Regions from separate parts of the Cupriavidus sp. FW216-B1 genome, predicted to be linked through region 1. Evidence: predicted binding sites of a transcription regulator. Region 1 holds the regulator's gene; each other region holds the start of a gene.
The links. The regulator sigma-54, encoded in region 1, starts transcription at its own class of promoters, with help from an activator protein. The targets are predictions, from matches to a motif close to TGGCANGNAANCTGCTTT.
Positions count from the first base shown of each region.

Region 2: a site for sigma-54 is predicted at 3,976-3,993, ahead of AC3WXD_RS28690 (transglutaminase family protein). Genes of this name have one in related genera too.
Region 3: a site for sigma-54 is predicted at 3,345-3,362, ahead of AC3WXD_RS15935 (globin family protein). Genes of this name have one in related genera too.
Region 4: a site for sigma-54 is predicted at 5,149-5,166, ahead of AC3WXD_RS04020 (ammonium transporter). Genes of this name have one in related genera too.

Region 1 is NZ_JBYTEL010000011.1:68,929-76,748, reverse strand. Features, by position in the region: gene mutY (A/G-specific adenine glycosylase) at 1-530, shown strand, start outside; gene AC3WXD_RS21890 (LON peptidase substrate-binding domain-containing protein) at 611-1,294, opposite strand; gene rapZ (RNase adapter RapZ) at 1,382-2,290, opposite strand; gene AC3WXD_RS21880 (PsiF family protein) at 2,407-2,742, opposite strand; gene hprK (HPr(Ser) kinase/phosphatase) at 2,946-3,917, opposite strand; gene ptsN (PTS IIA-like nitrogen regulatory protein PtsN) at 3,996-4,451, opposite strand; gene hpf (ribosome hibernation-promoting factor, HPF/YfiA family) at 4,870-5,220, opposite strand; gene AC3WXD_RS21860 (RNA polymerase factor sigma-54) at 5,270-6,745, opposite strand; gene lptB (LPS export ABC transporter ATP-binding protein) at 6,879-7,667, opposite strand; gene lptA (lipopolysaccharide transport periplasmic protein LptA) at 7,702-7,820, opposite strand, start outside.
Region 2 is NZ_JBYTEL010000021.1:16,081-23,900, forward strand. Features, by position in the region: gene AC3WXD_RS28665 (amino acid ABC transporter ATP-binding protein) at 1-471, opposite strand, end outside; gene ehuD (ectoine/hydroxyectoine ABC transporter permease subunit EhuD) at 468-1,139, opposite strand; gene AC3WXD_RS28675 (ABC transporter substrate-binding protein) at 1,146-1,922, opposite strand; gene AC3WXD_RS28680 (IclR family transcriptional regulator) at 2,101-2,910, shown strand; gene AC3WXD_RS28685 (tetratricopeptide repeat protein) at 3,118-3,849, shown strand; gene AC3WXD_RS28690 (transglutaminase family protein) at 4,008-7,589, shown strand; gene AC3WXD_RS28695 (circularly permuted type 2 ATP-grasp protein) at 7,616-7,820, shown strand, end outside.
Region 3 is NZ_JBYTEL010000006.1:317,725-325,544, reverse strand. Features, by position in the region: gene nifN (nitrogenase iron-molybdenum cofactor biosynthesis protein NifN) at 1-1,142, shown strand, start outside; gene nifX (nitrogen fixation protein NifX) at 1,201-1,614, shown strand; gene AC3WXD_RS15955 (NifX-associated nitrogen fixation protein) at 1,607-2,107, shown strand; gene AC3WXD_RS15950 (CCE_0567 family metalloprotein) at 2,144-2,341, shown strand; gene fdxB (ferredoxin III, nif-specific) at 2,377-2,685, shown strand; gene AC3WXD_RS15940 (nitrogen fixation protein NifQ) at 2,700-3,269, shown strand; gene AC3WXD_RS15935 (globin family protein) at 3,462-4,106, shown strand; gene AC3WXD_RS15930 (alpha/beta fold hydrolase) at 4,345-5,385, shown strand; gene AC3WXD_RS15925 (FAD-binding protein) at 5,590-7,251, shown strand; gene AC3WXD_RS15920 (Bug family tripartite tricarboxylate transporter substrate binding protein) at 7,307-7,820, shown strand, end outside.
Region 4 is NZ_JBYTEL010000001.1:930,572-938,391, reverse strand. Features, by position in the region: gene mdoH (glucans biosynthesis glucosyltransferase MdoH) at 1-623, shown strand, start outside; gene AC3WXD_RS04035 (hypothetical protein) at 759-1,340, opposite strand; gene AC3WXD_RS04030 (Bcr/CflA family multidrug efflux MFS transporter) at 1,672-2,892, shown strand; gene AC3WXD_RS04025 (mechanosensitive ion channel family protein) at 2,909-3,745, opposite strand; gene AC3WXD_RS04020 (ammonium transporter) at 3,915-5,117, opposite strand; gene AC3WXD_RS04015 (HU family DNA-binding protein) at 5,746-6,027, shown strand; gene AC3WXD_RS04010 (acyl-CoA thioesterase) at 6,263-6,748, shown strand; gene AC3WXD_RS04005 (CreA family protein) at 6,777-7,253, shown strand; gene AC3WXD_RS04000 (SDR family oxidoreductase) at 7,378-7,820, shown strand, end outside.

The sequences.
Region 1 (7,820 bases):
CCATCTGCTCGCGCGGCAAGCCCGCCTGCCTGGGTAGCGCCGCGGCCTGTCCGCTGTCCGCCGACTGCGTGGCGCGCCGCGACGGCCTTACCGCCGCGCTGCCCACGCCCAAGCCGCGCGCCGCCATCCCCGAGCGCAGCACCGTGATGCTGCTGCTGCGGCGCGGCCGCGAGATCCTGCTCGCGCTGCGCCCCGACAGCGGCATCTGGGGCGGCCTGTGGAGCCTGCCCGAGATGCCGGTCGACACCGTGCCCTTCGACGCCGAGCAGGCCGAGGACGCCGCGCTCGAACGCGCCCGCGCGTTCGGCACGCCCGGCCGCGCCGAACTGGTCGGCGAGCTCACCCACGTCTTCACCCACTTCCGTCTGCTGATCCGCGCCATCCGCGTGGACATGACCGCGCTGGCCATGCGCGACGGCGGCGATGGCCCCGCGCTGCGCTGGATCTCGCTGGACGACCTGGATGAAGTCGGCACGCCAGCGCCGGTGCGCAAGCTGCTCGAAACGCAAGCGCAAAGCGGCCTGTTCTGATGGTTTGATCAGCGCCCCGAAGGTGCGAAGAAATCGCGGCGCCTGCCACGGCCCGCGCAGCAGATTTATTCGCGCCTTCGCTACAGGATGTGGTGTTGGTGCATGTACTTGTGGACGATCTCGATCCGCATCCCCGCGTCCGGCAGCGCCATCAGCATCTGCTTGGCCTTGAGCGGCACCGGCAGCAGCTCGCACAGGCGGTTCGCCACCCAGCTCGGGTCGTCCCACAGGAAGGGCTCGCAGAAAGGCAGCTTGCCCGGGTGCTCGGCATGCAGCGCGCCGACGATGCGGCGTAGCACGGCCAGGCATTCGCCCAGCAGTTCCAGCTTGCAGTCGATGATGTCCGGCGGCAGCAGCCTGGCCTGCCCGACCAGCAGGCCGTTGTCGCGCACGGTGTAGCTGAGCAGCTCGAAGCGCTGCCGGCCGCGCGTGCTGATCAGCAGCACGCCGAGCTGCTCCATGTTGCAGTCGATGATGTCGGCCAGGCAGCCGACGGTTTCCGGCACGGTGGGCTCGTCGGGGCGGGCCACCTCGCTGCCGCTGGCGATCAGGCACACGCCGAACGGCGCGCGGTCGCGCATGCAGGCGCGCACCATGTCGACGTAGCGCGCCTCGAACACGCGCAGCGGCAGCAGGCCGTCGGGGAACAGCACGGTGTTCAGCGGGAACAGCGGCAGGCTATCCAGCGTGGGCGGCGCCGATGTGGCGGACAGGGAAGGCGAGGCGGATGGGCCGGGTGCGGCGGGCGTGGCGCGTGAGGACATGCTGAGCCAGCAAAGGTTGCGGGCGGGCAGCGGTGCCGGGCACCGGCTGCCGGGGCCGGGCCGCGAAGGCGGGCGCGGCAGCGTGTATCAGCCGCCCGGCGCGAGCTCGCGGTGTCTCACCAGCACATTACCATGCGCGCGGAAATAGTTGGCAAGTCTTTCGGCGATGTAGACCGAACGGTGCTGGCCGCCGGTGCAGCCGATGGCCACGGTCAGGTAGCTGCGGTTGTCGGCGATGAAACTCGGCAGCCACTTTTCGACGTAGGCGCGGATGTCCTCGGCCATCGCCAGCACCATCGGCTGGCTCTGCAGGAAGTCGATCACCGGCGCGTCGCGCCCGGTCAGCGGGCGCAGGGCGAGGTCGTAGTACGGATTGGGCAGCGAGCGCACGTCGAACACCATGTCCGCGTCGCTGGGCACGCCGTGCTTGAAGCCGAACGACTCGAACAGCAGCGTGAGCTGCAGGCCGTCTTCGCGCACGAATTCCTTGATCCAGGCGCGCAGCGTGTTGGTGCGCACGTTGCTGGTGTCGATGCGGTGCGCGGCCTCGGCCAGCGGGCTGAGCAGCTCGCGCTCCATCTCGATCGCCTCGACCAGCGAGGTGTCGTTGAGCGGCGCGGCAGCGGCGACATTGTCTGCATTGTTCTCGCCGGCCGCGCCGGGCTTCTCCGTGCGCATGGACAGCGGGTGGCGCCGCCGCGTCTCCGAGTAGCGCTGCACCAGCGCGTCGGTATTGGCGGTCAGGAACACCACGCGGACCTGGTGCTCGGCCGCGAGGTCGCGCAGCGTGCCCGGCAGCTGGTCGAGCGATTCGCGGCTGCGGATGTCGGTGGCGACGCCCAGGTGCGTGTAGCCCTGGGACGCGAGATAGCGCGCCAGTTCGGGGATGAACTGCGCTGGCAGGTTGTCGACGCAGTAGTAGCCCGCGTCTTCCAGTACGTTCAGGGCGACCGACTTGCCGGAGCCGGAAATTCCGGTGATAAGTATGATGCGCATAGCGTCACAAGCATAACATCAGGGGAATGACGCCGTCATGACGGCGCGGGCGCCAAGAAAAATGGCGAACCGGGGTTCGCCATTCGACTGCGTGCCTTGCCGCAAGGGCGGCCCTTTTACTTGGACAGGCAATCCTTCATGAAGGCCTTGCGCTCGTCGCCCTTCTTGCCGGTGGCGTCCTTGTTGCACGCCTTCATCTTTTCCTGCTGGCTGTTGCCGGGCGCCGCCGCCGGCTTGTTCGACAGGCAGCCCTTCATGAAGGTCTTGCGCTCGTCGCCCTTCTTGCCGGAAGCCTGGGTGTTGCAGGCCTTCATCTTGTCCTGCTGGGTGTTGGCGGCTGCGGGTGCCGCCGCGGGGGCGGCGGGTGCGGCGGGGGCCGCAGCCGTCTGGGCAAACGCCACGCTGGCGAACAGCGGGGCTACCAGCGCGCACATCGCGATCATCTTCTTCATGCTTGCTCTCCTGGCTGTGGAAAACGTCATGGCCGCCGGCCTGTCGGCGCGGCGGCTCGGGGTGGGCTCGATGCCCATTACAGCACAAAACGGACGATGTCCCAAAGCCGTTGACGGCCTGGACCCGCAAGCAATGTAAGCAAATGAAAAACCGCGCGGGGCGGGCGCGCTTTCTGCGCGCGCGCGCCCGCGCTCCCGGCGCTTCAGAGCAGCCGGCCCTGGCCGCGCGCGACCACGTCGGCCTGCATCGCCGCGCGCTGGCGGTCCATGAAGTCGCGCAGCGTGTCGATGCCGCGCAGGCGCAGGATGGTGTTGCGCACGGCGGCCTCGACCAGCACGGCGAGGTTGCGGCCGGCCGCCACCTGGATCTTGACCATGTGGATCGGCAGGCCGAGCACGTCGAGGTATTGCGAATCGAGCGGCAGGCGCTCGAACTCGCCGTCGTTGCGGCGCACGAGCTGCACCACCAGCTTCATCTTCATCTTCCGGCGCACCGCGGTCTCGCCGAAGATGGTCTTGATGTCGAGCAGGCCCAGTCCGCGCACCTCGAGCAGGTTCTGCAGCAGCGGCGGGCAGCGGCCTTCGATGAAGTCCGGCCCCAGGCGCACGAAGTCCACCGCGTCGTCGGCCACCAGCCCGTGTCCGCGCGAGATCAGTTCCAGGCCGAGCTCGCTCTTGCCCAGGCCCGACTCGCCCATGATCAGCACGCCCATGCCGAGGATGTCGAGGAACACGCCGTGCATGGTCACGCGCGGCGCGGAGATCCGCGAGAGATAGAGCCGCAGGTGGTCGATCACCGCGGCCGAGGACACCGGCGTGGTGAACAGCGGCGTGGACGAGCGCGTGCAGCGCAGTTCCAGGTCGGGCGGCGGCTCCATGCCGTCGGCGATCACCAGGAACGGCGGCTCGAGCAGGATCAGCTCGCCCATCTGGCGCTTGCGCATCTCGTCGTCGAGGCGCTGGTAGTAGGTGATCTCCGGCTTGCCGAGCACCTGGATCCGGTTCGGGTGGATCAGGTTCAGGTGGCCGACGAGGTCGGCGGCGGAGGTGGCTTCGCGCGCGAACTCGACGTCGAAGGCGCGGTCCGCGCCTTCCAGCCCAGCAACCCAGGAGAGTTTGATGTCGGCTGCGTTGTCGTCGAAGATCGACTGCGAGGTGACGCCAGTGAGTTCCATGCGGCTACTTTCGGGGGACGGGCTTTCAGGCCGGGCGGGCCGTCGCCCGGCGTGCCGGGTGGCGGCTGCCCAGGCGGGTCAGGGATGCCATTGCGTCAGCAACTGGTGCACGGCATCGGAAGTGGGCAGGGTGGCGAGTCCTTCGCGCATTTCGCGGTCGGACAGCAGCTGGGCGATCTCGGAGAGGATTTCCAGGTGTTGCTGGGTGGCCTGCTCGGGCACCAGCAGGAAGATCAGCAGCGATACCGGCTTGCCGTCCGGCGACTCGAACGGGATCGGCTCGGCCAGGCGCATGAAGCCGGCCAGCGGCTGCTTCAGGCCCTTGATGCGGCCGTGCGGAATGGCCACGCCGGCGCCGAGGCCGGTCGAGCCCAGCGATTCGCGGGCAAACAGGTTGTCGGTCACGGTGGCGCGCGCTACGCCGTGGTTGTTCTCGAAGAGGAGCCCGGCCTGTTCGAACACCCGCTTCTTGCTGGTGACGCTGACGTCGAGGTTGATGTTGCCGGGTGGCAGCAATTTAGCCAAACGATTCATGTGGAATGCGCAGGTTTTTCTAGTAAGCAGGCCCGGGGCCGGCAGGGGGGCGCGCCAGGCAAAAAGGGGATGAAAAGGCCGGTGCCGGCTCATACCCGCATTGCACCGGTTGTCCCATGCCGGTGTCGGGCGTCTGGCCATTATAGAGCAGGCCCGCCCCCGCCTTGTGCATCGCAATAGCCCGTGCGCGGAAGCGGTGCCGCGCGCATGCCCGGAATCGCTGAACCACCGTTCATGTATTGCGCAGCATACACCGGCGGCGGGGCGTTGCGGAATCCCCTTGTGGCATTGCGCAACGGCCGCCGGCGCGAGGGTGGACACGAAAGCGGACGGCGCAAAAAAGCCGCGCAACGGGCGCGGCTTGTTCTGGTTCAAGGGACTGACACCGGCGGCCCCCTTGGCGGGCCGCCAGGCACGGTCATTGCTGCATCTGCGATGCGGCCATCTGGTACTTGACCGCGTCGCGGTCGTGGCTCTGCACGCGATCCTTGTGGCGAATCACCTGCCGGTCGAGCTTGTCGACCAGTGCGTCGATGGCGGCATACAGGTCTTCGTGATGCGCCTCGACAAAGATGTCCTTGCCCTTGAGATGTAGATTGATTTCCGCATACTGCCGCCGGTCCTTTTCTTTTGTATTGTCGACAGAGAGCAGCACGCTTACGCCAATGACTTGATCGAAATGCCTGACGATACGCTCCAGTTTCGTTTCCACGTACTCACGCAGCGGGGGCGTGATGTCCAAGTGGTGTCCACTGATCTTGAAGTTCATAGCGTTTCTCCTTCTGAAAGAGCCACACCAGGCAGGCGGTGCGGCTCGGCTACAAAGTCTTGCGGAGATTGACGGCAGGGATTTTCAGCGCTTCACGGTATTTGGCCACGGTTCGCCGGGCCACCACGAAGCCTTGCTCGCCGAGCAGTTCGGCGATCCTGCTGTCCGACAGGGGGTTCCTGGGGTCTTCGGCTCCTATGAGTTGCTTGATCAACGCCCTGATTGCCGTTGATGAGGCCGCGCCGCCGGTTTCCGTGGATACGTGACTGCCGAAGAAGTACTTCAGCTCGAAAGTCCCCATCGGCGTTGCCATGTATTTATTGGTTGTCACCCGAGAGATGGTGGACTCGTGTAAACCCAGTGTATCGGCAATCTCCCGCAAAACCAAGGGGCGCATCGCAATTTCCCCGTGGGTGAAGAAGTTCTTTTGACGTTCGACAATCGCTTGTGCGACGCGCAATATGGTGTCGAAGCGCTGCTGGATATTCTTGATGAGCCAGCGCGCTTCCTGCAGCTTCTGCTGCAGCCCGGCCGCGCCGGAGTCGCCTTTTGCGCCGCGCAGGATCTGCGCGTACATGTCGTTGATGCGTAGCCGCGGCATCACATCCGGGTTGAGCTGCGCGATCCAGCCGCCGCTCATTTTCCGCACGAACACGTCGGGCACGACGAAGTCGGCCTCGGGGCGGCTGTAGGCATGGCCGGGGTAGGGCGCGAGCGAGCGGATCAGCTCGTGCGCGGCCTTGAGGTCGGCCTCGTCGACCTGCAGCGCCTTCTTCAGGCGCGTGTAGTCGCGCACCGCGAGCAGCTCGAGATGGCTGGTGACGATGGTCAGGGCCAGCTCGCGCTGCGGATGCTTGAGCCGGCGCAGCTGCAGCGCCAGGCATTCGGCAGCGTTGCGCGCGCCCACGCCGGCGGGGTCGAAGCTCTGCAGCAGCGTGAGGATGGCGTGCACCTCGTCGAGCTCGAATTCGAGCTCCTCGGGCAGCTCCGTGCAGATTTCCTCGAGCGAGGCGCTCAGGTAGCCGTCGTCGTCGAGCGACTCGATCAGGAAGATGGCCAGGCCCTTGTCGCGCATGGAGATCTTCAGCGGGGCGAGCTGCTCCATCAGGTGCTCGCGCAGCGTGGGCTCCGCGTCGCGCAACTGCATCGGGGTCTTTTCGTCCTCGTCGCCCTGCGGGCGGCGGGCGAAGTCGTCCAGGCTCCAGTCGTTGCCGTAGTCCTCGCCGCTGTCGCTGTAGCTGTCCTCGCTGTCGGCGGCGCCGTCGGCGCGGTTCTCGCTGGTGCCCTGGCCGTCGGCGGGGGCCGGCGCGGGCGCGCTCTGCAGGTTGACCGAGCCGTCGGCGGCCACGCGCAGCGGGCTTTCGATCCAGTCGTTCTCGCGTTCGAGCAGCGGATTCTCGGTCAGGGCCTGTTCCACTTCCTGCTGCAGTTCGAGCGTGGACAGTTGCAGCAGGCGGATCGACTGCTGGAGTTGCGGCGTGAGCGCGAGATGTTGCGAGAGGCGGAGCTGTAGCGACGGTTTCATGCGAGCTATTTTATGCCCAACTTCCGTACTGGTGGAACGGAAATTGCTATCGCTGGCGTCGCCGTGATCGTTTGCGGGGCGAAAGGCGGCATGAACGCCGCCTCGCGGGTGTCCCCGCGTGCCCCTCCCGCGGCTACATGCGGAAGTTCTCGCCCAGGTAGACCTTGCGCACCGACTCGTTGGCGATGATGTCTTCCGGCTGCCCGGACGCCAGCACCGTGCCTTCGCTGATGATGTAGGCGTGGTCGCAGATGCCCAGCGTCTCGCGCACGTTGTGGTCGGTGATCAGCACGCCGATGTTGCGCGCCTTGAGGAAGCTGACGATGCGCTGGATCTCGCCCACCGCGATCGGGTCCACGCCGGCGAACGGTTCGTCGAGCAGGATGAAGCGCGGCGCGGAGGCCAGCGCGCGCGCGATTTCCACGCGGCGGCGCTCGCCGCCCGACAGCGACAGCGCCGGGTTGTCGCGCAGGTGGGCGATCTGCAGGTCGTCGAGCAGGGTGTCCAGGCGCCGCTCGATCTCGGCCTTGGCCAGCGGCTTGCCGTCGTGGACCTGCAATTCCAGCACGGCGCGGATGTTCTCCTGCACGTTGAGCTTGCGGAACACCGACGCTTCCTGCGGCAGGTAGGACAGGCCCATGCGGGCGCGCTCGTGGATGGCCAGGCCGCTGATGTGCTTGTCGTCGAGCACGATGTCGCCCTCGTCCAGCGCCACCAGCCCGACGATCATGTAGAACGAGGTGGTCTTGCCCGCGCCGTTGGGGCCGAGCAGGCCCACCACCTCGCCGCTCTTCACGTCGAGCGACACGTCCTTGACCACCGTGCGCGAGCCGTAGCGCTTCTTCAGGTGGCGCACGACGAGCGTGCTGCTTTCGGTCAGGACGTTGGTCGCGGACGACGGTTCGGTCAAGGTAGCGGTCATGAAGGCGTGAATCCGTGGGTCGGCTGCGGCGGGGTCAGGGGGCGGCGGGGGCCGGCGCGGGCTTGAGCGGCAGCGCGCTGGCGGCGGCGCCGCTGGCGGGCTGCTCCTGGCGCGGCGACAGCACCGCGCGCACGCGCCCGGACGGGCTGCCCG
Region 2 (7,820 bases), on a different contig from region 1:
GGCTTCGGGCTTCATCGCCAGCGCGCGGGCGATCGCCACGCGCTGCTGCTGCCCGCCCGAGAGCTGGGCCGGCCAGGCGTGCGCCTTGGCGGCCAGGCCGACCTTCTCCAGCAGCGCCAGCGCCTCGCCGCGCGCCTTGTCGCGGCTTTCGCCCTGCACGTACACGGGTCCTTCCATCACGTTCTCCAGCACGCTGCGGTGGGGAAACAGGTTGAAGCGCTGGAACACCATGCCCATGCGGCTGCGCAGGTGGTGGATGCCCTTGCCGGCACGCTCGACGCGCTCGCCGAAGGCGAGGATCTCGCCGCCGTCATAGGACTCCAGGCCGTTGATGCAGCGCAGGACGGTCGACTTGCCCGAGCCCGACGGCCCGATCAGGCAGACCACCTGGCCGCGGTCGACGTGCAGGCCGACGCCGCGCAGCACGTGGTGGTCGCCGTAGTGCTTGTGCAGATCGTGGATGTGGATCATGTCTTCTTTCTCCCCGCGCCGAGGCGCCGCTCCAGCCGGCGCAGGCAGAACACCAGCGGCAGGCTCATCAGCAGGTACAGCAGGGCGACCAGCGTGTACACGGTCATGTTCTGGAACGTCGACGAGGCGATCAGCTGCCCCGCGCGCGTCATTTCCGCCACCGTGATGGTGGACACCAGCGACGAATCCTTGAGCATCATCACCAGCGTGTTGCCATAGGGCGGCAGCGCGATGCGGAAGGCCTGCGGCAGGATCACGCGGCGCATCACCAGCGCGGGGCGCATGCCCATCGCCTGGGCGGCTTCGCGCTGGCCCGGGTCGACCGCTTCGATGCCGGCGCGGAAGTTCTCCGCCTGGTAGGCCGAGTAGGCGATGCCGAGCCCGATCACGCCGGCCTGGAACGCCGTCAGGTGGATGCCGATGTCGGGCAGCACGAAGTAGATGTAGAACAGCTGCACGATGATGGGCAGGCCGCGGATCACGTTGATCACCGTCGCCGCGCCCCATGACAGCGCGCGCACCGGCGACAGCTTCAGCAGCGCCAGGGCCAGCCCGATGGCGCTGCTGAGCAGGAAGGCCAGCACCGTCACCTGCACGGTCACGATGGCCCCCTGCAGCAGGATCGGCAGGAAATCGCGCGCCTGCTGGAAGAAGTTGGCGGCTTCCATCGCGGCTCACATGCCCCATTTCTGCACGATGCCCGCCAGCGTGCCGTCGGCCTTGATCCGGGCGATGGCCTTGTTGATGCGGGCCAGCATCTCCGCGTCGCCCTTGCGCACCACCAGGCACACGTCGCCCACGTTGACCGGCTTGTAGCCGGCGGCCAGCTTCACGCCCTGGAAGGCGTTCTGGCGCAGCTGGTACGCGATGATGGGCTGGTCGCCGAGGCCGGCCTTGATGCGGCCCAGCGCCAGGTCGCGCGTCATGTCGGCGACCGAGTCGTAGCTGCGCACCTCCTTGAAGATGCCCTTCTTGTTGAGCATGTCCAGGAACACCGTGCCGACCTGGGCGCCCACCACCTCGCCCTTGAGTTCGTCGAGCGAGGCGTAGGGCTTGTTGTCGTCGCTCTTGACGATCAGCCCTTCGCCGTAGGAGTAGACCGGGTCGCTGAAGTCCACCACCTGCTGGCGCGCCGGCGTCTTGAGCATGGCGGCCGAGATGATGTCGATCTTGCCGGTGGTCAGCGACGGCACCAGCGCGGCGAAGCCGGTCTGCTGCACGTTGACGCCGAAGCCCGCCGCCTTGCCGACCGCGGTGACGGTGTCGATCATCATGCCCTGGATGGTGTTGGTCTTGACGTCCAGGAAGGTGAACGGCACCCCGGTGGCGGTGGCGCCCACGTTGTAGGCCGGCGGCGTGCCCTGGGCGCGGGCGGCCGGGAGGACGGAGAAAATGGTGCCGGCGGCGCACAGGATCAGTGCAGTGCGGCGCGAGATCGAAAAACGGGACATACGGACACTCCTGGCAGATGGGACAAAAAGGTGCCCAGGCGGGGGCAGCTCACGGCTTCATGCAACGAACATGCCAATTTTCAATTTTCATTGATCAAAAATTAATTGGTGTTAACAAGTAATTGCGCTTTAAGAATCGATATGCGATTCTTCGGCCTGATTCGTTACTGTCACCGCCATGCCCGCCTCCCCCCTGCCGTCCCCCGAAGCCGATGCAACGCCCAGCCTCCTGTTCAACCAGTCGCTGGAAAAAGGGCTGGCCGTGCTGCGCGCGTTCAGCGCCGAGCGCCGCACCATGACCATCGCCGACGTGGCCGAGGCCGCCGGCATCAACAAGAGTTCGGCCCAGCGCATGGTCTTCACGCTCGAGCAGCTGGGCTACCTGCGCCGGCATCCGCAGACGCGGCGCTACCAGCTCGCGCCGCGCGTGATGGAGATCGGCTTCAACTACCTGGCGGCCAATCCGCTGATCGAGGTGGCCAACCCCTTCCTGTCGGAGCTGACCAAGGTCACGACCGAGACCTCGTGCCTGACCGAGCCCGACCTGCTCGACATGGTCTACATCGCGCGGTTCGTCAGCGCGCATTTCGTGCCGGTGCACATGCCGATCGGCAGCCGCATCCCGATGTACTGCACGGCCTCGGGCCGCGCCTACCTGAGCGCGCTGCCGGAGGACGACGCGCTCGCCGCGATCGGGCGCGCGCAGCGGATCGCGCATACCGTCCATACCCGCACGCAGGTGGACGACATCCTGGCCGTGCTGCGCGAGGCGCGCCAGCGCGGCTACGCGGTCAACTGCGAGGAGCTGTTCCTGGGCGACATGACCATCGCCGCGCCGGTGATCGGCGGCAACGGGCGTCCGCTGGGCGCGGTGCACGTGGTCGCGCCCACCAGCCGCTGGACGCGCGAGGAAGCCGAGCGCAAGCTCGCGCCGCCGCTGCTGCAATGCGCGCGCGCCGTGAGCAGTTCGGTGCGCGCGCTGGGCTAGCGCGCCGCCGCGCGGGGCTGGCCGCCGGTCCCGGCCGCCGCCCTGCGCCGGCCATGCGCGATGCCGGGCCGGCGTACCCATGCCTGCGCCCGCCGCCGGCATGGCGGCGGCGCGGGGGCTCCTGGCGGGATGGCGGCCGCGCCCGGGCGCCGCGCAAGGCTTACACTCGAGACGTGGAGTCAGCGTGTGTCTTGCCGGGAGCCTGCCATGCCGCTTTTTCGCCGTCTTTCCCCCTTGCTGGCATCCGCCGCGGCGGCTGCCGTTCTGGCTTTCTCGCTCAGCGTCTGCGCCGCCCCGGCGGCCCGGGCCGCGCCGCGGCCGCCGGCCCCAGCGCAGGCGCTCACGCAGCAGGCGGTGGCCGCCTACGACGCCGGCGCCTTCGACGCCGCGCTGCGCGACTTCGCCAGGGCGGCCCAGCAGGGCAACCGGCTGGCGCAGTTCAACTACGCCATGATGCTGCTGCGCGGCGAGGGCACGCCGGTGCGCCAGCAGGAGGCGCTGACGTGGCTGCGCCGCGCGGCCGACAACGACATGACCCACGCCCAGTTCACCTTCGGCGAGCTGTACGAGCACGGCGACCTGGTGCCGCGCTCGCTCGAAGCGGCCAACACGTGGTACCGCCGCGCCGCCGAGGGCGGCCACGTGCAGGCCCAGGTGGCGCTGGCCACCAACTATTTCACCGGGCGCGGCGTGGCGCGCGACTACGGCCAGGCCTTCGCGTGGTACAGCCGCGCGGCCGCCGCCGGCGACGGCGACGCGCAGTACATCGTCGCCAGCTACTACGAGCGCGGCGAGCCCGGCGTGGTGGAGAAGGACATCGAGCAGGCCAAGATCTGGTACGCGCGCTCGGCCTCGCACGGCGATCCCGGCGCGCTGGCCAAGCTGCGCTCGCTGCTCGAGGAGGGGCTCAAGGCCAGGCAGCAGGCCGGCGGCATGTAATGACGGCGTAGTCTGGCTATGCTCGCATGGCGGCATGCCACGCCGGCGGCGGCCGGCGGTGGCGTATTCCGGCCGCCGCGCCCGGTTCCCGGGCGGCGGGGCGGTACAACTCTTGCTTACGAGAAACGGCACAAATACTGCGCCAATGGGAGGCCTTTGTGGCAACGCACGTCGCACTGAATCACGTCACCCACTACCGGTATGACCGGCCGGTGAAGCTCTCGCCGCAGGTGGTCAGGCTCCGGCCCGCACCGCACTGCCGCACCCCGATCCTTTCCTATTCACTGCGCATCGAGCCCGAGCAGCATTTCATCAACTGGCAGCAGGACCCGTTCTCCAACTACCTGGCCCGGCTGGTCATCCCCGAGCCGACGCGCGAGTTCAAGATCACCGTCGACCTGGTGGTCGAGATGGCGGTCTACAACCCGTTCGACTTCTTCCTCGAGCCCTACGCCGAGGCCTTCCCGTTCCGCTACGACGCGGGCCTGGCGCACGAGCTGGCGCCCTACCTGGTCAAGGGCGAGGCGACGCCGCGCTTCGCCGCCTTCGTCGACAGCATCCCGCGCGCGCCCCAGCGCACCATCGATTTCCTGGTGGGCCTGAACCAGCGCCTGCAGCACGACATCCGCTACCTGATCCGCATGGAGCCGGGCGTGCAGACGCCGGAGCAGACGCTGGCGTCGGGCGCCGGCTCCTGCCGCGACTCGGGCTGGCTGCTGGTGCAGACGCTGCGCCACCTCGGGCTGGCGGCGCGCTTCGTGTCCGGCTACCTGCTGCAGCTCACGCCCGACGTGAAGGCGCTCGACGGCCCCAGCGGCGCCGAGGCCGACTTCACCGACCTGCACGCCTGGTGCGAGGTCTACCTGCCCGGCGCGGGCTGGATCGGGCTCGATCCCACCTCCGGCCTGCTGGCCGGCGAGGGCCACATCCCGGTGGCGTGCACGCCCGAGCCCGGCAGCGCCGCGCCGGTCAGCGGCGCGGTGGACGAGAGCGAGGTGGAGTTCCACCACGAGATGTCGATCACGCGCGTCTACGAGTCGCCGCGCGTGACCAAGCCCTATACCGAGGCACAGTGGCAGGCGGTGGCCGGCGTGGGCGCCGAGGTCGACCGCCGGCTCGAGGCGCAGGACGTGCGCCTGACGATGGGCGGCGAGCCCACCTTCGTGGCGGTCAGGGACCGCGACGGCGCCGAATGGAACACCGACGCGCTCGGGCCGACCAAGCGCGGTTATGCCACCGAACTGGTGCACAAGCTGCGCGACCGCTACGGCAAGGGCGGTTTCCTGCACTTCGGCCAGGGCAAATGGTATCCGGGCGAGCAGCTGCCGCGCTGGGCGCTGTCGATCTGCTGGCGCGCCGACGGCCAGCCGTGCTGGCAGGACCCGTCGCTGTTCGCCGACGAGCGCGAGCCGGGCAACTACAGCGACGCCGACGCGCGCCGCTTCCTCGACCGCCTCGCCGGCACGCTCGGCCTCGACTCCGCCTTCGTGCAGCCGGGTTATGAAGATGCCTGGTACTACCTGTGGCGCGAGCGGCGCCTGCCGGTCAACGTCGATCCGCTGGAGTCGCGCCTGGACGACGAGATGGAGCGCATGCGCCTGCGCCGCGTGTTCGGCGCGGGGCTGGCGCAGGTGACGGGCTACGTGCTGCCGCTGCGCCGCGCCGGCGAGGAGGATGCGCCGGCCCTGCACGGCCAGCGCTGGATCAGCGGCCCGTGGTTCTTCCGCGACGACCGCATGTACCTGTTGCCCGGCGATTCGCCGATGGGCTACCGCCTGCCGCTCGACGCGCTGCCCTGGGTCAGCGAAGCCGACTACCCGTGGCAGTTCGACCAGGACCCGTTCGCGCAGCGCGCGCCGCTGCCCACCGGCGCGCAGTTGCGCGCGCAGTGGCCCGGGCCGGGGTCGACGGGCGCGGAAGGGGCGGGCGGCGCGGTTGGCGGCGCAGCTGGCGGGACAACTGGCGGGACAACTGGCGGAGCCGCCGCCGACGGCACGCCCGGCCGGCACGCCGCCGCGATCCGCGCCGGCACCGCCGCCTTCAGCGCGCGCGGCGGCGCCGCGCCGGCCGGCACGGGCGCCTTCGCCCACGGCGCGGCGGACCTGGCGCGCGTGCCCGCGCGCGGCGAGTCCGCGGGCTGGATCACGCGCACCGCGCTGTGCGTGGAGGTGCGCCATCCCAGCCGCGCGGCCGGCCCCAAGGCCGAGCTGGCGGCCGCCGGCGACAAGCGCGGCATGCTCTACGTCTTCATGCCGCCGCTGACGGTGCTGGAGGACTACCTGGAACTGCTGGCCGCGGTCGAGTCCACCGCCGCCGCGCTGGGCGTGAAGATCGTGCTCGAAGGCTATCCGCCGCCGCGCGACGCGCGCCTGAAGCTGCTGCAGGTCACGCCCGACCCCGGCGTGATCGAGGTCAACATCCATCCCGCCGCCAACTGGGACGAGCTGGTCGACCATACCGAATACCTCTACCAGGCCGCGCACGAGACCTACCTGAGCAGCGAGAAGTTCATGGTCGACGGCCGCCACACCGGCACCGGCGGCGGCAACCACTTCGTGCTGGGCGGCGCCACGCCGGCCGACAGCCCGTTCCTGCGCCGCCCGGACGTGCTGGCCAGCCTGATCGCGTACTGGCACAACCATCCCTCGCTGTCCTACCTGTTCTCGGGCCTGTTCATCGGCCCGACCAGCCAGGCGCCGCGCGTGGACGAGGCGCGCAACGACCAGCTCTACGAGCTGGAGATCGCCTTCGCCGAGCTGCAGCACCAGCTCGACCGCCTGGGCAGCACGCAGGGCGGCATCGGCGGCGGCGCCTACATGCCGCCGTGGCTGGTGGACCGCACGCTGCGCAACATCCTGATCGACGTCACCGGCAACACGCACCGCAGCGAGTTCTGCATCGACAAGCTCTACTCGCCCGACGGCCCCACCGGGCGCCTGGGCCTGCTGGAGCTGCGCGCGTTCGAGATGCCGCCGCACGCGCGCATGAGCCTGGTGCAGCAGCTGCTGCTGCGCGCGCTGGTGGCGCGCTTCTGGCGCCAGCCGTACCGCACGCGCCTGACGCGCTGGGGCACCGAGCTGCACGACCGCTTCCTGCTCGGCACCTTCGTGCAGATGGATTTCGACGACGTGCTCAGCGAGATGCGCGAGGCCGGCTTCGCCTTCGACAACGCCTGGTTCGCCCCGCACTTCGAGTTCCGCTTCCCGCGCGTGGGCGAGCTGTCCGCCGGCGGGCTGCACCTGACGCTGCGCAGCGCGCTCGAGCCCTGGCACGTGATGGGCGAGGAAGGCAGCGCCGGCGGCACGGTGCGCTACGTGGATTCGTCGCTCGAGCGCCTCGAGGTGCGCGTGCTGGGCATGAACGAGAGCCGCCACGTGGTCACGGTCAACGGCCGCGCGGTGCCGCTGCAGCCCACCGGGCGGGCCGGCGAGTACGTGGCCGGGGTGCGCTACCGCGCCTGGGCGCCGCCGTCTGCGCTCCACCCCACCATCGGCGTGCACGCACCGTTGACATTCGACGTAGTGGACAGCTGGATGGGGCGCAGCATCGGCGGATGCCGGTATCATGTCTCGCATCCGGGCGGGCGCAACTACGAAACCTTCCCGGTCAATGCCTACGAGGCCGAGAGCCGGCGGCTGGCGCGCTTCTTCACGCTCGGCCACACGCCGGGCGCGATGCGCGTCGAGACGCCGGCGCGCAGCCTCGAGTTTCCGTTCACGCTGGACCTGCGGCAACGCTGATCCGCCTTGCCGCCGAGCTTCGCCCCGTGCCTTTGCAGCCCTCACTGCCCTTCGACGAATCCGCGCCCGCCGCCGAGGCGGCCATGCGCCGCGCGCGCGCGGTGCCGCCCGGGCACCTGGACGAGCTCGGCGCGGGCGCGGGCGGGCTGCGCGAGCCGTGGGCGGGCTTCTTCCAGGTGCTGGGCGAGGACGGCATCGGCGCGCTCGGCCAGCAGGCCGCCGCGATGGCGC
Region 3 (7,820 bases), on a different contig from region 1:
TGCTCAACATCCGCAAGCGCGCCGCGCCGCGCATCATCGCCATCTGCTCCACGGGCCTGACCGAGACCAAGGGCGACGACGTGGAGGGCTATCTGGTCACGGCGCGCCAGCGCAAGCCGGAGCTGGCCGACACCGAGATCGTCTACGTCTCCACGCCCGACTACGTGGGCGCGTTCGAGGACGGCTACAAGCACGCCGTCACCGCGGTGGTGCGCGCGCTGGTCAGGCCGCTGCCGGTGGCGGCCGGGCAGGTCACGCTGCTGCCGGGCAGCCATTTGTCGCCGGGCGACATCGACGAGCTGCGCGAGATCGTCGAGGCATTCGGCCTGGAGGCCATCGTGCTGCCCGACATCTCCGGCTCGCTGGACGGGCACATCGCGCCCGACTGGCGCGGCACCACGCTGGGCGGCACCACGCTCGCGCAGATCCGCGCGGCTGGCGCCTCGGCCTTCACCATCGGCGTGGGCGAGCAGACCCGCGAGGCGGCCGAGGCGCTGCAATCGATCGCGGGCACCGGGTTCGAGATCTTCCCGCGGCTGACCGGGCTGGAGGCCAACGACCGCCTGCTGGAACGGCTCGCGCAACTCTCGGGGCGGCCGGTGCCGGCCAGGTACCGGCGCCAGCGCAGCCAGTTGCTCGACGCCATGCTCGACGGCCATTTCTACACCGGCGGCATCAAGGTCGCCATCGGCGCCGAGCCCGACCTGCTGCTGGCGCTCGGCGGCCTGCTGCACGAGATGGGCGCCGAGCTGTGCTGCTGCGTCAGCACCACGCAGTCGGCCGCGCACGCGCTGCTGCCGGCGCAGCAGGTGGTGCTCGGCGACCTGGAGGACATGGAGCGCGCCGCCGCCGGCTGCGACCTGCTCATCACGCATTCGCACGGCCGGCAGATGGCCGCGCGCCTGGGCAAGCCGCTGCTGCGCGCGGGCTTTCCGCTGTTCGACCGCGTCGGCAACGCGCATCGCCGCCAGGTCGGCTACCGCGGCACCATGAACCTGATCTTCGAGGTCGCCAACCTGATGATCGAGCAGATCGCGCACCATCACCCGGGCGACTGGCCGCTGCCGCGGGCGGCGCTCGACCTCGCCGCGCGCGACCCGGCGCGCGCGGTGGACATTCCGGTCGTCGCCGCCGGCGCGTGAGTGGATACCCGAGCGGATACCTGAACGGCTACCCGATCCACACCAAGGAGCACTGAGCATGAAGATAGCGTTCGCCACCCAGGACAAGCAGTACGTCGATGCGCACTTCGGCTGGGCCAAGAGCATCGTCACCTACGACGTCACGCCGCACGGCTACCGCTTCGTCGAGTCGTTCGACTTCGGCGGCAAGCTGGAGGAAGACGGCGACGAGGACAAGCTCGCGCCCAAGCTGGACGCCATCAAGGACTGCGCCATCCTCTACGTGGCCGCCATCGGCGGCTCCGGCGCGGCGCGCGTGGTGGCGCTGAAGATCCACCCGATCAAGGTGCCGCAGCCCGAGGGCATCGAGGACATCCTCGGCCGGCTGCAGCAGGTGCTCAAGGGCACGCCGCCGCCGTGGCTGCGCAAGGCGCTGGCCAAGGACGGCGAGCGTGCCCACGATTTCGAAGACGACGAGGTATCTCATGGCTGACGCCAGCATCGAAGCGCCCACCGCCAATCCTGCCGCCACCGACGACGCGGCGCTGCTCGCCACGCCGTTCGTGCAGCAGCTGGTCAAGCAGCTGCGCGCGCAGGACACCCACGGCGCGTGGGACGGCAAGAGCGACATGCAGTTGCTCAAGCCCTACATCCTGACCCCCGAGGAGCGCCGCGCGATCCCGCTGATGGGCGACCCCGACCCCGAGACGCTGTGGCGGCTGGAAATCTTCTACAGCGCCATCGCCGTGGCCATCGAGCGCCAGACCGGCCAGATGGTCTCGCCGATGATGAAGATGAGCCACGAGGGCTTCGGCCGCCTGGTGCTGCTGGCCGGCCGGCTGGTGGTGGTCAACAAGCAGTTGCGCGACGTGCACCGCTTCGGTTTTCCGTCGCTGGAGAAGCTGGCCGACGCCGGCGGCAGGTTCCTCGACGAGGCGATCGGCATGATCGAGGCCTATCCGGCCGTGGCCCGCTACGGCGCCTGAAGGCGGAACGAAAGGAACGAGAGGAACGAGACCACCATGAGCACCGAAGCCGACGAACTCAAGGCGCGCCTGAAGAAACTCAACGCGCAGGCCACGCAGGCCAAGATGGACCTGCACGACCTGTCCGAGGAGCTGCCCACCAACTGGGAGCAGATCCTCGCCGTGGCGCAGCGCTGCCACGACGCCCACGCCGCGCTGATGGCGGCGCGCAAGGCCGCGGCGGCGGCGGCCTGAGCCACGCGCCCGCCCACGGAGAACGGAGAACCGCCATGAGCGACATGTTCAGCGTCACCCTGCCCAGCGGCGCCATCTGGACGCCGACCTTCGTCGCCGCGCTCGACGAGGAGAAATGCATCGGCTGCGGCCGCTGCTTCCGGGTCTGCCCGCGCGGCGTGCTCGAGCTGGTCGGCCTGGACGAGGACGGCGAGCACATCGCGCTGGCCGGCGACGACGACGAGGACGACGAGTACGAGAAGAAGGTCATGACCATCGCGCACAAGGAGCTGTGCATCGGCTGCACGGCGTGCGCGAAGATCTGCCCGAAGAAGTGCTACACGCACGCCGCCGCCGCGTTGTGAGCGAGGAGCCGGTCATGGACTATCGGGCGGTGTTGATGGCATGCGCGGCGGACCGGGACGATCCCACCGCGCTGGCGCTGGCCGGCGTGCTGTCGGCCGGCTTCGCGCGCGGCGGCACCGGCCTGCTGCCGCTGCCGGGGCTCGACGCCGGCCAGACGCGCCGGCTGCTGGCGCGCTGGTTTCCGGGCGCGGACCTGGCGCTGGGGCTGGCCTGGGACGCGCTGGCCGGCGCCAGCCGCGCCGGGGCGCGCCTGGACGAGTTCGACGACCTCGTGGCGCTGCTCAACGCGCACGCCGATCCCGCCGCCGGGCCCGCCGAGGAAGCCAACCAGGTGGCCCATGCGCTGGCCTGCGCCAGCCTCGGCGACAACCACCTGTGGCAGGACCTGCTGCTGCCGTCGCGGCGCGAGCTGTCCGCGCTGATCGGCCGCTGGTTCCCGCGGCTCGCGGCGAAGAACACGCACGACATGAAGTGGAAGAAGTTCTTCTACAAGCAGTTGTGCGAGCAGGAGGAGATCTTCCTGTGCAAGGCGCCGAGCTGCGGCGTGTGTTCCGATTACGCCATGTGCTTCGGAGCCGAGTAGCGGACGCGGCTCACCCGACCTGTCACGCCGCGATGGCGACGCTTGCGCGCGCGCAGGCCGTCGTTTTTCTGGCCACGGCATGGAAATTGCGTTGGCATGTCTACCGTTATATACGGCAATATATAACCAGCCATAACCGACACAAGAGCCAGCACCATAGCCGACAAACCGGACCACAATCCCGACACGCTCATGGATCCGCACCACCGCGCCGCGCCCGCATCGCCTTCCCCGCCATCGCCATCATCGCCGTCCGGCGCCCGCTGGGTGCCGTGCACGCGGGCCTGCTACCTGACGCTGCACTGGCCGGTCTCCGAGGCGCAGCCGGGCCGGCGCGAGGCGCCGGCGGGCTGCCTGCCGGTCCTGCCGCCGCCGCCGCACCGCCTGCTGGCGATCTGCGAGGAAAGCGGCCTGCGCGAGCTGGTGATGCATCACATGCGGCGGCTGCGGCTCACGCCGCTGTTCGCGCGCGCCGGCAACTGCTTCGAGTGCGTGGCCTCGCGCGTGGCCGACTTCGTGGTCGAGTCGTGCGGCGGGCCGCTGTACTACAGCCAGCACCACGCGCACCTGCAGGCCGGCGCCGGCCTGCCGCTGCTGCTCGACGAGGAAGGGCGCGAGCTGTGGCTGGTGCAGCTCTGGCACGCCTTCGACGATGCCGGTTTCCCGCCCGCGCTGCGCGCCGATTTCTGGGGCTGGGCCGAGCCGCTGTCGGTGCACCTGCTGGCGCCGCAGGCGCGCCACGCCGGCCTCACGCGCTATCCCTACGACACCGTGCGCAGCTGGTTCCCGGCGCCGCCGCCCGACGCGCGCGGCGAGGTCCGTCCCGGGCGCGGCTGACGGCCGCCGCGAAGCCCCGCAGCGGGGAATGCCGCGCCATGCGGGCGCGCGCGGGCTGCGGGGAACCCCGCGGGCGGTGGCGGCTCCAAGGTGGCGGAGCCGCCACCGGCCGCGCTGCAGCCGCGGCGGCTTTCCGCTACGATGCCGTTGCCGCGGCGGCGCGGCCCGATCCGGTGGCCGCACCGCCCGTCCGCTGCCTGCCCGTTTTTTCCCCCTATCTTCGCCAGGATTTCCTGTCATGCGTCTGTCACGCCAATTCCTGCTTTCCCTGCTGGGCACGGCGGCCATCGCCGCCGCCGCGCCCGCGCTCGCCGCCGACGAAGGCCCGGCCTACGGCCCCGAGCTGCAGGGCTTCGACTACCCCGCGCCGGTCCGGCAATACGACTTCACCTCGCAGGGCGAGGCCATGCACATGGCCTACATGGACATCCGGCCGGCGCATCCCAACGGGCGCACCGCGGTGCTGCTGCACGGCAAGAACTTCTGCGCGGCGACCTGGGAGGGCAGCATCAAGGCGCTCGGCGCCGCGGGCTACCGCGTGGTGGCGCCGGACCAGATCGGCTTCTGCAAGTCCAGCAAGCCGGCGCGCTACCAGTACACGTTCCAGCAGCTGGCGCGCAACACGCACGCGCTGCTGGAATCGATCGGCGTCAAGGAGGCGGTGGTGATCGGACACTCCACCGGCGGCATGCTGGCGATACGCTACGCGCTGATGTATCCGCAGCAGACCGCGCAGCTCGCGCTGGTCAACCCGATCGGGCTGGAAGACTGGAAGGCCAAGGGCGTGCCCTCGCTGTCGGTCGACCAGTGGTACGCGCGCGAGCTGGCCACCAGCGCCGACAAGATCCGCAGCTACGAGCAGGCCACCTATTACTCGGGCACGTGGCGCCAGGACTACGAGCCGTGGGTGCAGATGCTGGCCGGCCTGAACCGCGGCCCGGGCAAGCAGCAGGTGGCGTGGAATTCGGCGCTGATCTACGACATGATCTTCACCCAGCCGGTGGTCTACGAGCTGGGCGCGCTGAAGACGCCGACGCTGCTGCTGATCGGCGACAAGGACACCACCGCCATCGCCAAGGACGCCGCGCCGCCCGACGTGCGCGCCAGGGTCGGCAACTACCCCGAGCTGGCCCGGCAGACGCTCGCGGCGCTGCCCAACGCGAAGCTGGTGGAATTCCCCGAGATGGGCCACGCGCCGCAGATGCAGGACCCGCAGGCCTTCCACAAGGCGCTGCTCGACGGCCTCGCCGCGCTGCCGGCGCCGCCGGCGAACCGCTAAGGCCGGCCGCCGCCGGCGCGCGCCGGGCGGCGTAGCGCGTCGGCCACCGCGCGCGGGCCGCGGCGCCGGCGCCGGCGCGGTGGCGCCGGTTGGTGCGTTTTACTCATCAAACCGAAAGGAATCGTCGCTTTCTCTTCCCCGGTGGCGCATTCAGAATCCTTGCCATACCCCAACCTGGTTGCGGGCATGTCAAGGAGAGGCTGGATGCAGTGGAAAGTGGAGGTGGTATCGACGGATGTGCTGGTCCTGGGAGGCGGCATGGCCGGCTTTCGCGCTGCCCTTGCGGCCCAGGCCCAGGGCGCGGACGTCACGTTGGCCTACCGTGCCCGGGGCGCGTCCCCCTACGTCATCGGCTTCAATGCGCCGATCGGCAGCGTGGACCCGATGGACAGCCCCGACGTGTTCTATGAGGACATGCTCAAGGGCGGCTACTTTCTCAACGACCGGCGGCTGGTGCGCCTGCTGGCGGAGAAATCGGTCGATGCGTTCCACGAGCTCGTCGCCTGGGGCGTGCCCTTCGCCCACGCCGCCGATTCCGCCAACGGCAGTGGCCAGGTATTGCAGCGCCACCTGAGCGGGAACCGCTATCCCAGGTCGGTGTTCGTGCCCGAGAGCACGGGCGGCGCCATCCTGCAGGTGATGGCGAACCGGGCGCGCTCCCTCGGCATCCACCAGATCGCGGGGCAAAAGGCGGTCGAGCTGCTGCGCGATGGCGCCGACGTGGTGGGCGCCGTCCTGTGGAAGCCGCATTCGGACCAGATCACCGTGGTGCATGCGCGCGCCGTCGTCATCGCGATGGGCGGGATCGGCCGCCTCTATGCCGACAGCACCTATCCGGTCGACGTGGGCGCGGACGGCCTCGGCATGGCGCTCGATGCCGGCGCGCGCCTGATCGACATGGAATTCGTCCAGTTCGAGCCGGTCGTGACGGTCTGGCCGCAGGAATGCCGGGGCATGGAAATGCCGACCTCGATGCTTGGCGACGGCGCGCACCTGCTGAACAACCGCGGGGAGCGCTTCATGCTCGGCTACAACCCGCCGCTGGGCGAACGCGGCATCGAGAAGGCGCGCCTGGCTTTGTTCATCCAGCGCGAAATCGACGAGGGGCGCGGGTTTCCCGAGGGCGGCGTGGCGTTCGACGCCACCGTGCTCAGCGAGCAGCAGCGCGAAAGCTACGTATCGCATTGCCGCAGGCTGCGCGCCGCGGGGGTCGACCCGGCCACCACCCCGCCCATCGTCGCGCCCGCGGCCCACAGCATGATGGGCGGCGTGGCGGTCGACGGCGATTGCTGGTCCGGCGTGCCGGGCCTGTACGTCGGCGGCGAAGCCGCGGGCGGCGTGCACGGCGCCAGCCGCATCGCCGGCAATGGCTGCAGCGACACGCTCGTCTTCGGCGCCATCGCCGGCGGCGGCGCGGCGCGCGGCATGCTGCCCGCGACGGCGCGCGACTGGCCCGCCATCGAAGCCAGCGCCATCGCCCGCCTGGCGCACGCCGACGGCGGCGCTTGCGCCGAGGACGTGCGCCAGGCCAAGGAAGACATGCGCAAGGTTCTCTCGGAGGCGGCCGGCATCTGGCGCAACGGACCGGGCCTCACCGCGGGCCTGGCCGCGTTTGGCGCGCTGCACGAGAACATCTTCCGGATGCGCGCGGGCAGCCGCGAGGCCGCGGTGGAGCTGCGCGAGGCGCGGCGCATGGCGGCAGTCGGCACCACCGTCCTGCAGGCGGCGCTGGGCCGGACGGAAAGCCGCGGAGCGCACCAGCGCACCGACTTTCCCGCCACCGACAACACCCGCTGGCTGCAGCACATCGCCTTCACCCGCGGCGGCAACGACGAACTGGTCCAGAGCCTCGAACCCATCCACTAGCCGGCGCGGGCTTGCCAGCAGGGCTTTTGCATTCCATAAATAGAACGGAGACAACATGAGATTCGGAACCACACACTCGCGGCACGCGGGAGCCTCGCTCCTGTGCGCGCTATCGCTCGCCATCGGGGTGCCGGCGGCGCAGGCGGCCGATGCCTTTCCGAGCCGGCCGGTGCGGCTGGTCGTGCCGTATCCGCCCGGCGGCGGCAACGACGTGCTGGCCCGCATCGTCGCGCCCAAGCTGGCGGAGGAACTGAAGCAGCAGGTCTACATCGACAACCGTGGCGGCGCCGGCGGCACGATCGGCACCACCTACGCCGCGCAGGCGACGCCGGACGGCTACACGATCCTGATCATCAATACCCTGCCGCACACCTCGGCCGCCGGGCTGTATCCCTCGCTGCCTTATGATCCCATCAAGAGCTTCGTGTCGATCGGCGAAATCGCCACGGTCTCCTACATGCTGGCGGTGAATCCGAAGCTGCCGGTGCATACCGTCAAGGAGTTCGTCGACCTGGCGAACGCCAAGCCGGGAGCCATCAACTATGGCTCGGCCGGCAACGGCAGCGCCA
Region 4 (7,820 bases), on a different contig from region 1:
GCATTACCTGGAAGTCGCCCCCGCGCGAGGATGCCGAGACCACCTGGGGCGAGGCGTTCCGCCGCCACGGCCTGCATACGCTGCTCGGCCTGGCGTGGGGCGGGCTGGTGCTGTGGATCGATCCGAGCTTCGTCTGGTGGCTGCTGCCGATCGTCGGCGCGCTGGCGCTGTCGATCCCGATGTCGGTGTTCCTGTCGCGCGTGTCGTTCGGCCGCGCGCTGCGCCGCGCCCGGCTGTTCGTCACGCCCGAGGAAGCCCGGCCGCCGCGCGAGATGGTGGCCATGCAGGAGCACGTGGAAGCCGCCGGCGAGCCGCCGGCCTTCATCGACGCGGTGGTGGACCCCGTCACCAACGCCCTGATGTGCGCCACCGGCTCGTCGCGCCTGATCCAGCCCGAGGCCACGCGGCTCGCGCATGCCGCGCTGGTGCAGCAGGCCCTGACCGAGGGGCCCGAGAGCCTGGGCGCCGCGCAGAAGCACCTGCTGCTGGGCGACCCGTTCGCGCTGGCCAGCCTGCATGAGCAGGTGTGGGCCTCGCCGCTGGCGCATGCGAGCTGGAAGGAAACCCGCATCCTGCCGCGGCGCGCGGCCAACGTGGTGCCGCTGCGGCCGCGGCTGGCCTGAGCAGCGCGCGGACGACGGCGCCGGCATTCCTCGCGGGGAATGCCGGCGTTTTTCTTTGTGGGGTAGAGCGCGGAGGGAGGGGGCGGTGTCCCGGACCTCAAGCAGGCTTGTCCGGCGCGATCGCGGGCCGGCGCGCTAGCGCAGTGCCGAGGTGCAGATCGGCGCGTTGATGTAGACATCGCCCACGCGGCGCTCGCCGCGCTCGCTGCGCGTCATGTAGCGGAACATCATGCTCACGCCGAGCTTGGTGAGGATTTCCACGTCGCGGTTAGCGCAGATATTGCGCTGCAGGGGCGCGGCATAGCTGAGTTCGAAGCTGGCGAGGTCCAGCATCGGGCCGCGGTACTTGGTGAGCTCGAGCTGGAACAGCACGTGCTTGCCCGGCACCGACTGGCAGCGGCGCAGGCGCGTCTCGCCGTCGATGTCGATCGGCAGCATGTCGTTGAGCTGGCGGCAGGCGCGCGCCAGGATGTTGTCCGGCCGCGCGGTGTTGCGCAGCAGTTCGGGCACGCCGGCCGCGCCGGTGTTCTGGCCGGTGGCCGCGCCCTTGAGCATCTGGGCCAGCGCGTCGGCTTCGTCGGGCGGCGCCGCAGGAGCGGAGGCGGCGGCTTTGGCGGGCGGCGGGGCCGCGTGCGCGTGCCGCGCCCACGGCAAGCTGGCCGCGCCGGCGGCGGCCAGGGTCAGTAAGGCGGTAAGCAGAGCGTGTCTTGTTCTCATGCAGGAAAACGTTGCCGGAAGCCATGCCGGCAGGCTGGCTTCCGCGGTGCGTCGGGCTGCGTGACCGTCCGCCCCGGGCGGCCGACAGGGTGGCATTGTACCCTTGGCCTTGCCGCGGTTGAAAGCCAGCCCCCCTGATCCACGCCGCGCGGCGGCGCGCCCGGGCGCGGACCTTCGCCGCCGGGCGCGCGCACGCCGCGCGCGCCAGCATCATCCGCGTTTGCCGCCGCGGATGCGCGGCTTGTTACGCTATGCAACAATTACGCCTTTCGCCTTGCCGTTCCCCGCGCGCGCCGCCGGCTGCGCGTCCCCCGTTCCCCAGGATGTTCCGATGAGCCTCTCCGCCCGCGCCCCCCGGGCCGCGCGTTTCCCCCTCTGGCTGCTGGTATGCGCGTCGCTGACCGCGCTGGGGCCGCTGTCCATCGACATGTACCTGCCGAGCTTTCCCGCGCTGGCGGCGGATCTCGGCGTGGACATCGGGCGCGTGCAACTGACGCTGGGCACCTTCCTGGTGGGGCTGGCGGCGGGGCAGGCTTTCTATGGCCCGATCAGCGACCGCTTCGGGCGCAAGCCGCCGCTCTATGCCGGGCTGGCGCTGTACGCGGCGGCCGCGGCCGGCTGCGCGCTCGCGCGCGACGTCGAGGCGCTGATGCTGTGGCGCTTCCTGCAGGCGCTGGGCGGCTGCGCGGGCATGGTGATGGCGCGCGCGGTGATCCGCGACCGGCTCGAGGCGCACGAGTCCGCGCGCGCCTTTTCCTCGCTGATGCTGGTCATGGGGCTGGCGCCGATCCTGGCGCCGATCATCGGCGGCGCCGTGCTCGGCGTGTTCGGCTGGCGCGCCATCTTCTGGCTGCTGTGCGGCGCCAGCCTGCTGATCCTGCTGGTGGTCCACCGCTACATGGAAGAGTCGCTCGACCACGCCAGCGCCATGCCGCTGCGCCTGGGCCGCGTGCTGTCCAACTATGGCGAGCTGCTGCGCGACCGCGGCTTCGTCGGCTATTCGCTGTCGGCCGGCTGCGCGCAGGCCGGCATGTTCGCGTACATCGCGGGTTCGCCGTTCGTGCTGATCGAGCTGCATGGCATCGCGCCATCGCACTACGGCTTCGTGTTCGGCACCAATGCGCTGGGCCTGATCGCCATGTCGCAGGTCAACGCGCGGCTGGTGCGCAACCGCGCGCTCGACCACGTGCTGCGCGGCGCGCTGCTGGCGCCTTGCGCGGCCGGCGTGACGCTGGCCGCGGTGGCGCTGGCGGGCACGGCGCCGCTGCCGGTGCTGCTGGCGGGGTTCTTCGTGTTCATCGGCAGCCTGGGCTGCATCTTGCCCAATGCGTCGGCGCTGGCGATGGCCCATCAGGGCCACCGGGCCGGCACGGCCTCGGCGCTGATGGGCACGCTGCAGTTTTCGCTCGGCACGCTGGCCGGCGCCGCGGTCAGCGTCTGGCGCGACGGCACCGCGCTGCCGCTCGCCGTGGTCATGGCGGTGTGCGGGATCGGCGCGGTGGGCATGCGCCTGGTCGGCCGCGCCGGCATGCAGGCGCAGCGCCCGGCATGAGCCGGGCCGCGCGGGGTCAGGACGCGGCGGCGCCGCTTTGCTGCACGACCACCAGTTGCGCCGGCATCGGCGCGGCGTAGCCGGCTTCGCCGAAGCTCTCGCGGATGACGCGGTTGGTGTCGAAATACACCTGCCAGTAATTGTCGTTATGGCAGTACGGGCGCACCGCCAGGACCGGGCCGACCAGCGTGAACTCCAGGATTTCCACGTCCGGCGCGGGCTCGGCCAGGACGTTGGGCAGCGCGGCCAGGCGTTCCTTGAGCAGCGCGATGGCCGCGGCCGCATCGGTGCTGCCGGCCAGCTGGGCTTTGAGCTCGACGCGGCGGAAGGCGTTGGCGCTGAAGTTCTGGATGGTGTCGGAGAAGATCTTGTTGTTGCCGACCACGGTCAGCACGTTGTCGGGCGTGTCCAGCGTGGTGGCGAACAGGCCGATCTCCCTGACCGTGCCGGTCACGCCGGCCACCGTCACGAAGTCGCCGACCTTGAACGGGCGCAGCACCACCAGGAAGGCGCCCGCGGCGAAGTTGGCCATCAGGCCCGACCACGCCATGCCGACGGCCACGCCGGCCGCCGCGATCAGCGCGGCGAAGGTGGTGGTCTGGATGCCGAAATAACCGAGGATGCCGATCACCAGCACCACGTTCAGCGTGACCGTGACGATCGAGCCGACGTAGCGCAGCAGCGTGGGGTCGACCTTCTGCTTGGCCAGCGAGCCCTGCACCAGGCGCACCACGAAATGGATCAGCCAGCGGCCGATCACCCAGAAGGCCAGGGCGGCAAGCACCTTGACCCCAAACTCCGTCGCGTAGGCGACGACGACTTCCTGTAGCTTCTGCAGCGTGGTGGCATCCATCGCGTTCTCCCTTGCCGGCTCTTGCAGGTTCATGAACACCGAACGTCGTGCGGCGCCGCCCGCGCGCGCCGGCGGCGCGGCGCACGTGCGGGCTACGCATTATTGCGTTGCGGCGAGCGGAAGTTCAAGCACAGAATTGTGGGGCTTGGTGTCTGCTGCGGCGGCCGGCTCACCAGCTGGTTTCGCGCTCCGGCGTGGCCGAGATGCGGTGCAGCGAGAGATCCGCGCCGTTGTATTCCGATTCGGCATCGAGCCGGATGCCGACCACCTTCTTGAGCGTGCCGTAGACCACGGTGCCGCCGACCAGGGCGATGACGATGCCCAGCAGGGTGCCGATCAGTTGCGCGACCAGCGAGACGCCGCCGATGCCGCCCAGCGCGCGCGCGCCGAAGATGCCGGCGGCAATGCCGCCCCACGCGCCGCACAGGCCGTGCAGCGGCCACACGCCCAGCACGTCGTCGATGTGCCATTTGTTCTGCGCCAGCGTAAACAGATAGACGAACAGCACGCCGGCGATGGCGCCGGTGATCAGCGCGCCCAGCGGGTGCATCAGGTCCGAGCCCGCGCACACCGCCACCAGCCCGGCCAGCGGCCCGTTGTAGGCGAAGCCGGGATCGTTGCGGCCCGCGGCCCAGGCCGCCAGCGTGCCGCCGGCCATCGCCATCAGGGAGTTGATCGCCACCAGCCCGCTGATCTTGTCGACGGTCTGCGCGCTCATCACGTTGAAGCCGAACCAGCCCACCGCCAGCACCCAGGCGCCCAGCGCCAGGAACGGGATGTTGGAGGGCGGATGCGCGCTGATGCGGCCATCCTTCTGGTAGCGGCCGCGGCGCGCGCCCAGCAGCAGGATGGCCGGCAGCGCGATCCAGCCGCCCATCGCATGGACCACCACCGAGCCGGCGAAGTCGTGGAACGGGGCGCCGGCCACCGAGGCGATCCAGTCCTGCACGCCGAAGCGGTTGTTCCAGGCGATGCCCTCGAAGAACGGGTAGACCAGGCCGACCAGGACGAAGGTGGCCACCAGTTGCGGGTTGAAACGCGAGCGCTCGGCAATGCCGCCCGAGATAATCGCCGGAATGGCCGCGGCAAATGTCGCCAGGAAGAAGAACTTCACCAGTTCATAACCGCTGCGCTGCGCCAGCGTCTGGGCGCTGGCGAGGAACTCCACGCCATAAGCCACCGTATAGCCGATAAAGAAATAGGCAATCGTGGATATGGCGAAATCCACCAAAATCTTGACCAGCGCATTGACCTGGTTTTTCTTGCGCACCGTGCCGAGCTCAAGAAACGCAAAGCCCGCGTGCATGGCGAGCACCATGATCGCCCCTAACAGGATGAACAGGGCATCGGTGCCGCTCTTCCAATTGTCCATACATTCCTCATGCTCAAAATGGGAGCACCCGTATGCAATAACCGTTCCAGATTGGTCCCATGCAGGTGCATGACTGCACCGTCTTGGTGGTTGCCGCACTGCTTTGTGGCCGGCGGTGGCGATCGGGGACTGGCAATGTCGGCCGCGGGCGGGCAGAATGTGCCGTGCCGCGCGCCGGGAGGCGAGCCGGCGGCCCGCGCGGCCTGCGCCAAAATGATGCGGTGCATTGATTTGGGGCGTGTGGATGGCGTCGGTCTGCACCAAAATGAGCGTTGTCGCCATATCGGTGCATGGCGGCGTCGGTGGCGCTGCCGGTTCCGACGGGGGCGCCAGGGGCTTCCGGGCCGCGCGGCGGGGGCGGGCGGCCGGTGCCGGACAGGCTCGCGCGCCGTGCCCGCGGACTTACGCGCGTTCGAATTCGGCTACCCTCACGAACCGTATTTGAAAGCGTGGAAAAGGAGTGTAAATTCCCCGCAAAGGCGCTTGACTCAAGGATTTCCGGCTTTTTTCGTTGCATTGGTGCCACTGGGGATTGCCCAATGCGTAAAGCGCGGATTAGACTGCGCCGATCGGTGATTTGCCGCGTGGCAGACACTCCGATGACGACGACCAACAAGGGAAATCAGCCATGAATAAAGGTGAACTGGTATCTGCCATCGCCGCTGACGCGGAACTGAGCAATGCTGCAGCAGAGCGCGCGCTGAATGCCGCTCTGGACAACATTAAGAAGGCGGTTGCCAAGGGTGATTCGGTAACGCTGGTGGGTTTCGGCAGCTTTGGCTCGGGCAAGCGCGCAGCGCGCACCGGCCGCAACCCGCGTACTGGCGAAACCATCAAGATTCCGGCCGCCAAGACGGTGAAGTTCTCCGCCGGCCAAGGCTTCAAGGACGCTGTGAACAAGAAGAAGTAAGCAGTTCGCGTCTGCAGCGCAGCGGAAATGAGAAGGCGGCCTCGAAAGGCCGCTTTTTTATCGTCCCGCATTCCCATCTCCCGCATCTCATTGCCCGTGTCTCCGGCGGTATCGCCGGCGGCATCGTCCCCGCCCGCGCGGGCGCGGCGGCGCGGCCGTTCCGGGTTACACTGCCGGGCATCGGCGCGGGCCTTCGCGGACCTGCCCGGCAGCCCCCAGAATCCGGATTTTGATCATGAATGACCTGTCCCACCAGCTTTCCATGACCGTGTTGATGACACCGGACATGGCCAACTTCTCCGGCAACGTGCACGGCGGCACCATCCTCAAGTATCTCGACATGGTGGCCTATGCCTGCGCCAGCCGCTACGCGGGGCGCTACGTGGTGACGCTGTCGGTGGACCAGGTGGTGTTCCGCCAGCCGATCCACGTCGGCGAACTGGTGACGTTCCTGGCGGCGGTCAACTACACGGGCCGCAGCTCGATGGAGATCGGCATCAAGGTGGTGACGGAGAACATCCGCAGCAAGCTGGTGCGCCATACCAACAGCTGCTACTTCACGATGGTGGCGGTGGACGACAACGGCGCCCCGGCCGAGGTGCCGACGCTGCAGCCGCGCGACGAGGTGGAGCGCCAGCGCTTCGCCGCCGCGCAGGCGCGCCGCCAGCTGCGCCAGGAAATGGAAAAACGGCATGACGAGATCACCGGCAAGGCGTCCTGAGACGATGGGCGCGGCCATGCAGACCATGATGAAGCGCAAGCTCGCTTTTGCCCTTGCCGTGCCGGCGCTGCTGGCGCTCGCGCTGCCGGCGCGGGCCGAGGAGATCGGCAGCGTCAGCACCAATTTCCGCATCACGGGCTCCGACAAGGTGGTGATCGAAGCCTATGACGATCCGGTGGTGGCGGGCGTGACCTGCTACGTGTCGCGCGCGCGCACCGGCGGCATCAAGGGATCGCTCGGCATGGCGGAGGACCCGGCCGAAGCCTCGATCGCCTGCCGCCAGGTGGGCCCGATCTCGTTCAAGGAGCCGCTGCGCCAGCAGGACAATGTGTTCTCCGAGCGCATGTCGATCCTGTTCAAGGCGCTGCACGTGGTGCGCACGGTGGACCGCAAGCGCAACACGCTGGTCTACCTCACGTATTCCGACCGCATCGTCTCCGGCAGTCCGCAGAACAGCGTGACCGCGGTGCCGGTGGGGGCGGACACGCCGATTCCGATCAGGTAGCGCCGCCGGGATCCCGCTTCCCGCCATATCCGCATCGTCCAGCATCGTCCACGCATTCCCATCCGGCGGGCCAGGCCCCGGGCCCGGCCCGCTGCAATTCCAATCAAGCATCGGAGAAGACAACATGACTCAGCAAGGCAAGGTGGCGCTGGTGACGGGCGCGGCCCGCGGCATCGGCAAGGCGGTGGCGCAGGCGCTGCTGGCGGCGGGCTACCGCGTGGTGTTCGCCGGCCGCACGGCCGAATCGATCGAGGCGCTGGCCGCGCAGGCGCGCGCGGACGGCCACGTCGCGCTGGCGGTGCAGTGCGACGTGGGCGACCCGGCCTCGGTGGAGCGCCTGTTCGAGACGGTCCGCAAGGAATTCGGCCGGCTCGACGTGCTGTTCAACAACGCCGGCATCAACGCGCCGGCGGTGCCGATCGACGAACTGTCGGTGGAGCAGTGGCTGGCGGTGGTCAACACCAACCTGACCGGCGTGTTCCTGTGCTCGCGCGCGGCCTTCGCGCTGATGAAGTCGCAGAGCCCGCGCGGCGGGCGCATCATCAACAACGGCTCGATCTCGGCGCA